Regions from separate parts of the Aeromonas sp. TS_SC_11 genome, predicted to be linked through region 2. Evidence: predicted binding sites of a transcription regulator. Region 2 holds the regulator's gene; the other holds the start of a gene.
What was found. The regulator LexA, encoded in region 2, represses DNA repair genes until DNA is damaged. The targets are predictions, from matches to a motif close to ANCTGTNTNNNNANACAGNT.

Region 1: ruvA (Holliday junction branch migration protein RuvA) is a predicted target of LexA. The motif match lies at 1,917-1,936, and genes of this name have one in related genera.

The regions. Positions count from the first base shown of each region.
Region 1 covers NZ_CM170470.1:259,935-263,353, forward strand. The annotation lists gene ruvB (Holliday junction branch migration DNA helicase RuvB) at 229-1,239, opposite strand; gene ruvA (Holliday junction branch migration protein RuvA) at 1,248-1,862, opposite strand; gene AC1P02_RS01175 (methyl-accepting chemotaxis protein) at 2,102-3,419, shown strand, end outside.
Region 2 covers NZ_CM170470.1:914,082-917,500, reverse strand. The annotation lists gene plsB (glycerol-3-phosphate 1-O-acyltransferase PlsB) at 1-1,394, opposite strand, end outside; gene lexA (transcriptional repressor LexA) at 1,599-2,222, shown strand; gene AC1P02_RS04345 (hypothetical protein) at 2,676-2,963, shown strand; gene AC1P02_RS04340 (SCO family protein) at 3,173-3,419, shown strand, end outside.

The DNA of each region.
Region 1 (3,419 bases), 650 kb from region 2:
AAAACCATCCGTTACTACAAGCTTTCGTTCGTTCAGCTCTATCAAATGAACCGACTCTGAGGCCTCGCGACGGCTCCTCTGTTTTTTCCGGTCTGTGTCCAGACGCACTCACTGTCTGTGAACATCCATCCTGAATTGTCTTTGCCCACCGCCTGTGCCGTGGGCTTTTTTATGTCCGGATAACAAAAAACCGCCCTTGATGGCGGTTTTTTGTTCAAACAGCTGTTTTCACCTTTCATCTGGCCGTTGCAGGCCAAAATGTGCATAAGCTCTTGGTGTCGCCATCCGCCCTCTGGGTGTACGTTGCAGGTAGCCCTGCTGGATCAAATAAGGTTCCAGTACATCCTCGATAGTATCTTTTTCTTCACCTATGGCAGCCGCCAGGTTATCGAGACCCACAGGGCCCCCCATAAACTTGTCTATGACAGCCAACAATAGCTTGCGGTCCATGAAGTCGAAACCTTCATTGTCCACGTCCAGCATGTCCATGGCACGGGCCGCTATGGGTCCATCGATCCGGCCATCAGACTTGACCTGGGCAAAGTCGCGCACCCGGCGCAACAAGCGGTTAGCAATACGCGGAGTACCGCGAGAGCGACGGGCCAACTCCAGGGCCCCGTCACCTGTCATCTCCAGTCCCAGACAGCGGGCACTGCGAGAGACGATATCGGTCAGATCCTTGACGTTGTAAAACTCCAGCCGCTGGACGATGCCGAAACGATCCCGCAGCGGGCTGGTCAGGGAACCGGCCCGGGTGGTGGCCCCGATCAGGGTAAAGGGTGGCAAGTCGAGCTTGATGGAGCGAGCGGCAGGGCCCTCCCCTATCATGATGTCGAGCTGGTAATCCTCCATCGCCGGATAGAGCACCTCCTCCACCACAGGGCTGAGACGGTGGATCTCATCGATGAACAAGACGTCGTTCGGTTCGAGGTTGGTGAGCAGGGCCGCCAGATCACCGGCCTTTTCCAGCACAGGGCCCGAGGTGGTCTTGATGTTGACCCCCATCTCGTTGGCGACTATGTTCGCAAGCGTTGTCTTGCCCAGACCCGGCGGGCCGAAGATCAACAGGTGATCGAGTGCCTCACCACGCTGGCGGGCCGCCTCGATGAAGATCTCCATCTGCTCGCAGACGGGATCCTGACCTGTGTAATCGGCCAGCATCTTTGGCCGTATGGCCCTATCGATGATCTCATCCTCACGCACGCCAGTGGCGGAAATGAGACGGTCCGCTTCAATCATTGCCTACCTCACACCAGACTACGCAGGGATTCACGGATGATATCTTCCACCGACATTCCCTCTTTGGCTATCTTGCTGACGATCTGGCTGGCCTGCTGCGGCTTGTAGCCAAGCGCCACCAGTGCACTGGCCGCCTCTTCGCTCGAATCCGGAGCACGCAGGACGCTCTCCCTGGCTGGCAGGCTGATCTCGGCCGGCGAGAAGAGATCGTGGCTGACCCAGCCCTTGAGCCTGTCCTTCATCTCCACCACCAGCCGCTCGGCGGTCTTCTTGCCCACGCCTGGCAACTTGATCAGGGAGCTTATCTCCTCACGCTCGACACTCAGCACAAACTGGGTAGCGGTCATGCCGGAGAGAATGGCCAGCGCCAGCTTGGGGCCGACGCCATTGGTTTTGATCAGCTCGCGAAACAGCGCCCGCTCCTGCTTGTGATTGAAGCCGTACAGCAGCTGTGCATCTTCCCGCACCACGAAGTGAGTGTGGATGGTCACTTCCTTGCCGATCTCGGGCAGATCATAGAAGCAGCTCATGGGCATCTGTACTTCATAACCCAGGCCCCCGACTTCCAGCAGCACCTCGGGGGGTTGTTTCTCAATGACTACGCCTCTCAAGCGACCAATCACGGCTCTCTCCTCGCCAAACCATCTATCTGTAAATTGGGTCATAGCATAAAGAATAACTGGATAAGTATCCAGCATAGGGCGGTGACGGATGACAGAGGATTCTCGGCATTCTGGCGCTTTCGGAGCCATGCTTGGATCGGATCTGGGCAGTAACTTTATTTTCCACCGGGAATGGCGAATCTTGGCCATTGATAGAACACTGAATTGGGTTTGTTCGGAACCAGGGAAGGTCCTGCATCATGAAAATTGTCACTACATCGAATCTTGGGCTGACTATCCTGCTCGGTTGCACACTGGGCATGGGAGCGATTGGCTGGTATGGCAGCCAGCGGCTGGCCGACTTGCTCTCCTATGTATTGGGCGCCGCCTGGCAAACTGCCGATGGCGCCATGGAGGGATCCATCGAGCTGGGCAACCAGTCTCTGTATATCCAGAAAATGCTCAGAGGCATGCCCCTCGACGAGCCCGAGCTGCAGCGAGCCAAACAGGCTGCAACTGACGCCCTGCAGCGGGTTGAGGAAGGCAAGCTCATCGATACGACGGCCATCAGTACCATGAACCAGCATGAGCAGACGTATCAGCAACAGCAGGAAAAACTGCTGACGCTCTACCGCACCTTTACCGGTATCGATCAGGCACTGCGCGCCAGTTCGGAGCGCATGTCACGCCTCTCAACCCAGCTGGAGGTGATCGGTGATGGCGCGGTAGAGAGCCTCACCCAGTCACCTGATCAGGCCATCAGCTGGAACGGCGGCCTCTCCACTCGCTGGCAGGCGGCTGACGGCGGCATGGAGGCCAACATAGGTTTCCTGCGTCAGCTCTATGCTCTGGAGAAGATGCAGAGTGAAGGCCCCACCCCCGCCATCCAGGCCGAACTGGCGGAGGCAAACCGCTTCTATCAGGAAGCGGTGGACGGCATGCTGGCGACCGGCCTGTTCGATGTGCCCGGTGAGGGGGAGTTTGCCGGCCAGTCACTCTCCACTCAGTACCGCGCCCTGCTGGCCGACAGCACACGGCTGACAAGTGAGTGGATCGCGGCCCTGACTGATTACCAGCGCCAGCTGGCTCTTTACGAGAGCAGTGCCGAACAACTCAAGCAGGCGCTGGTCGAGGTCGAGGCCCAGGGCGATGCGACCGTCGAGGATCAGGTGAACCAGCTCAATACCATCATCGGTTATACCAAAAACCTGATCTTGGGCGGTCTGGTGCTGAGCCTGCTGATTGTCACTCTGTGTGGCTTCTGGCTGGTACGCACCATAGTCAGACCCCTGCTGCAAGTTGACAAGCGCATGCAGGACATAGCCGCGGGCGACGGGGATCTCAACGCTCGTATCAACCTCAAGCGGGACGACGAGCTAGGCTCGCTGGCGGGCAGCGTGGATCGCTTCATCGAAAAGCTGCAAAAGATGATCAGCTCCACCATGGACAACAATCAGCACATCAGCGACCACGTGCACACCTCGGTCAACCGGGTCGAGGCCATCAGCCAGAGCAGCCGTCAGACCGCCGAACACGCCCAGGCGCTGCACCACGACAGCGAGCAGATGGTACAGGTCG
Region 2 (3,419 bases):
TTGCGCAGCTTGCGCAGTATGCCGAGCACCTGCAGGAAGCTCTCTTTCTCCTTGCGGCTACCCTTGAGCTCGTTGTGATAGGTGTTCACCTCCATCACGTGCTCGTAGCCCAGATAGACGGGCACCAGGGTCACGGGTCTGTCCAGCCCGCGCATCATGGCCTGCAGTGTCATCGCCAGCATGCCGGTTTTGGGTGGCAGCAGACGACCGGTGCGGGAGCGCCCACCCTCGGTAAAGAACTCCACCGAATAACCCTTGGCAAACAGCAGGTTCAGGTATTCGCGAAATACAGTGCTGTAGAGCGGGTTGCCCTTGAAGGTGCGGCGGATGAAGAAGGCGCCGCCGTGGCGGAAGATGGGGCCCGCCGGCCAGAAGTTGAGGTTGATGCCCGCCGCTATGTGGGGCGGCACCATCCCCTGGTGGTAGATGACGTAGGAGAGCAGCAGGTAGTCCATGTGGCTGCGATGGCAGGGCATATAGACGATCTCGTGCCCTTCTTGCGCCAGCTGGCGTACCTTCTCGGCGCCGTTGACCGAAAGGCCGCGATAGAGCTTGTTCCACAGCCAGCCGAGGAAGCTTTCACTGAGGCGGATCAGCCGGTAGGAAAAATCGGAGGCGATCTCGTCCATGTAACCGTGGGCGCGCTTTTGCGCTTTCTCCAGGCTGATGCCCTCGCGCTGCGCCTCCTCTTCTATGGCCTGCTGGATCACGCTGGAATCCAGCAACTGCCTGAACAGCAGGCTGCGGTTAGGCAGCTTGGGGCCGGTGGCCGCCAGCTGCTGGCGGCTGAAGTGGGTGCGGGCCACCCGCGCCAGCTTGTGGGCGATAGCCTCGTCGGTGCCGTGCTTGTCGGCCATTTGACGCAGGGAGAGCGGCGGAGAGAAGCGCACCAGGTTCTCGCGGCCCTTGAGGATCACGATCAGCGCCTTCTTGAGGCGGTTCGGTGCCAGGCTGCTGATGATGTTCCAGCCGGAGGCCTCTTCCCCTTCCCGGCCGGGGGCGCGACCCCAGAACAGGGTGACGGGCACCACCTGGATATCCAGTGCCGGATCCTGCTTGTGCAGATCCAGCAGCTGGTGGAACTCCTGCAAGAAAGGCAGCGGTTTGCTGCGCTTGCCGAACAGGGGAGGCGGGCGGTCCAGACAGACATAGCGCGGCAGCAACTGACCGTTCAGCTCCAGCGGGGTGAAGGGACCGGGCAGGCCGAGATCCTCGCAGCACTGTTGCAGTGTCATCAGGTCGGTGATCGAGCTGGTTTTCAGGGCATAGACTATGGGTCTGGCTGGATCCAGCTTGAGCTCTGTGATGGGATTTTCCGGCAGGCTCTTGTGATTGACCAAGCCACTGACCGGCCATTGCAAGATGGCTCTGGAAATCTTCTGTCCAAGGGACATGTGCGTCTGCTCTCCAAAAAAATGCGGCGTGAGCATAACAAATCACCGGCGGCTTGTCGCCGAGAGGTACGATGAGTCGGCTGCGCAGCCGTAAAACCATGGCAAATAAGGGGTTGGCCGCGACAAATGTCAGCCGCGCCTTGCCTTGGCCACTGCACTGTATATACTGCCAGTGTGCTGTATAAAAAAACAGGTGCCAATGTTATGAAACCCCTTACCCCACGCCAGGCCGAAGTGCTGGAACTGATCAAGGTGAATATGAGCGAGACCGGCATGCCGCCGACTCGTGCCGAGATTGCCCAGAAGCTTGGTTTCAAGTCGGCCAACGCGGCCGAAGAACATCTGAAGGCCCTGGCCAAAAAAGGGGTCATCGAGATCATGCCGGGGACCTCTCGTGGCATCCGCCTGCTGATTGAAGAGGAAGCTGTGCTGGAAGAGACAGGCCTGCCTCTGATCGGCAAGGTCGCGGCCGGTGAACCCATACTGGCTCAGGAGCATATCGAGAGCCACTATCAGGTGGATCCCGCCCTGTTCCATCCGCGGGCAGACTTCCTGCTGCGGGTGCAAGGCATGAGCATGAAGAACATCGGCATCCTGGATGGCGACCTGCTGGCCGTCCACAAGACCCAGGAAGTGCGCAACGGCCAGGTGGTGGTGGCACGTCTCGACGAAGACGTCACCGTCAAGCGCTTCCAGCGCAAGGGCAGCCAGGTGTGGCTGCTGCCTGAAAATGAAGAGCTTGAACCCATCGCCGTTGATCTCTCCTGCCAGCAACTCACCATAGAGGGACTGGCCGTCGGCGTAATCCGCAACGCCGACTGGATGTAACAGCACGGCCTCCCTCGGGAGGCCGTCTCGCTTCTGTACCCCTTTCCCCATGATTTCAATCAGATCCTGATACCCGTGATTTTTGTCTGTCTCGCCCGTCCGCATCCGGCTCATTTCAGATATATCCTTGGCTAAGGCAGTCACTTGCTTGATCTGCCCCGAATGCTCGACAAGACGATCCTCTCCCACTTGGCAGGTGGCAGGAATCAAGGTCAGCAGGGATGCATAACAACAGCCTCAGGCGGCGCGCCGGACAGCAAGGGCGCTACCAGCCCAGTTAGATGGAGGCGTTCGCGGGATAGAAGGGAGGGTGGCCAGCATTGCACCGGCGGCATCTGCCGTCTGGAGAATAAAGGCACACCTGCGCAGTCGACACGCGGCAGTCATCGATCTGGCCACCCAAGGGGGCTGTCGATGCCGACCGGCGTGACCTGTTGGTCAAGGAGGACAGGTATGGCTTCAAGCTCGCCATGGGATCCGGGTCTGGCATCGCCCGCTTCTTCCATCACCCGTTTCATCAAGGGTAACCGGATGACCCGTTTCTATGCTCTCTGGGTACATCACAAGGGTGCCTGCTGGACTGTCTGGCTTGGCTGCCCCAAAGACAAGATAGTCCGCCTGGTGCGGCTGTTTCACCGTCATAGCGACACGGGACAAACGGATCTTCCCTGGACCGCTCCCGTCATACCGCTGCGTGCCCTGACAAAGCGCGCCCATGAGCGCCGCAGACAACAACCCTGATGTTTCCTGGCCCTTGTCTCACAGCCCCACCTTGATGGTGGGGCTGTTGTTTTATGGCCCAGCCCGGCTGACCAGTGATTATGGGAGCCTCTTTTGACCCAAGCGGCATCCGGTGCAAGGGATAACCCGGAGCGCGATGGGCTGGGTTACAATGGGCCATCCATTCGTGCCCACTCTGCGGGCATGTCGCAGTGAAAAGGTCTGTTGTTATGGTTAAACCGCGTTATCCCTTGCTGTTCCTGCTGCTGGTCGGGGGCATGATGGCTGCATTCCACTGGAGCCGACCCTCCCTGCCCGAGCAGGCCGACTATTATCCGGCGGGGCGGGACATCAATCCGTTTGCCTTTACCGACGAGGATGGGCAGCCCTTCGTTCCAGCCAGTCTGGTGGGGCACTGGACCTTTCTGTTTGTCGGCTATACCTTCTGCCCGGATATCTGCCCGACCACGCTGGCGG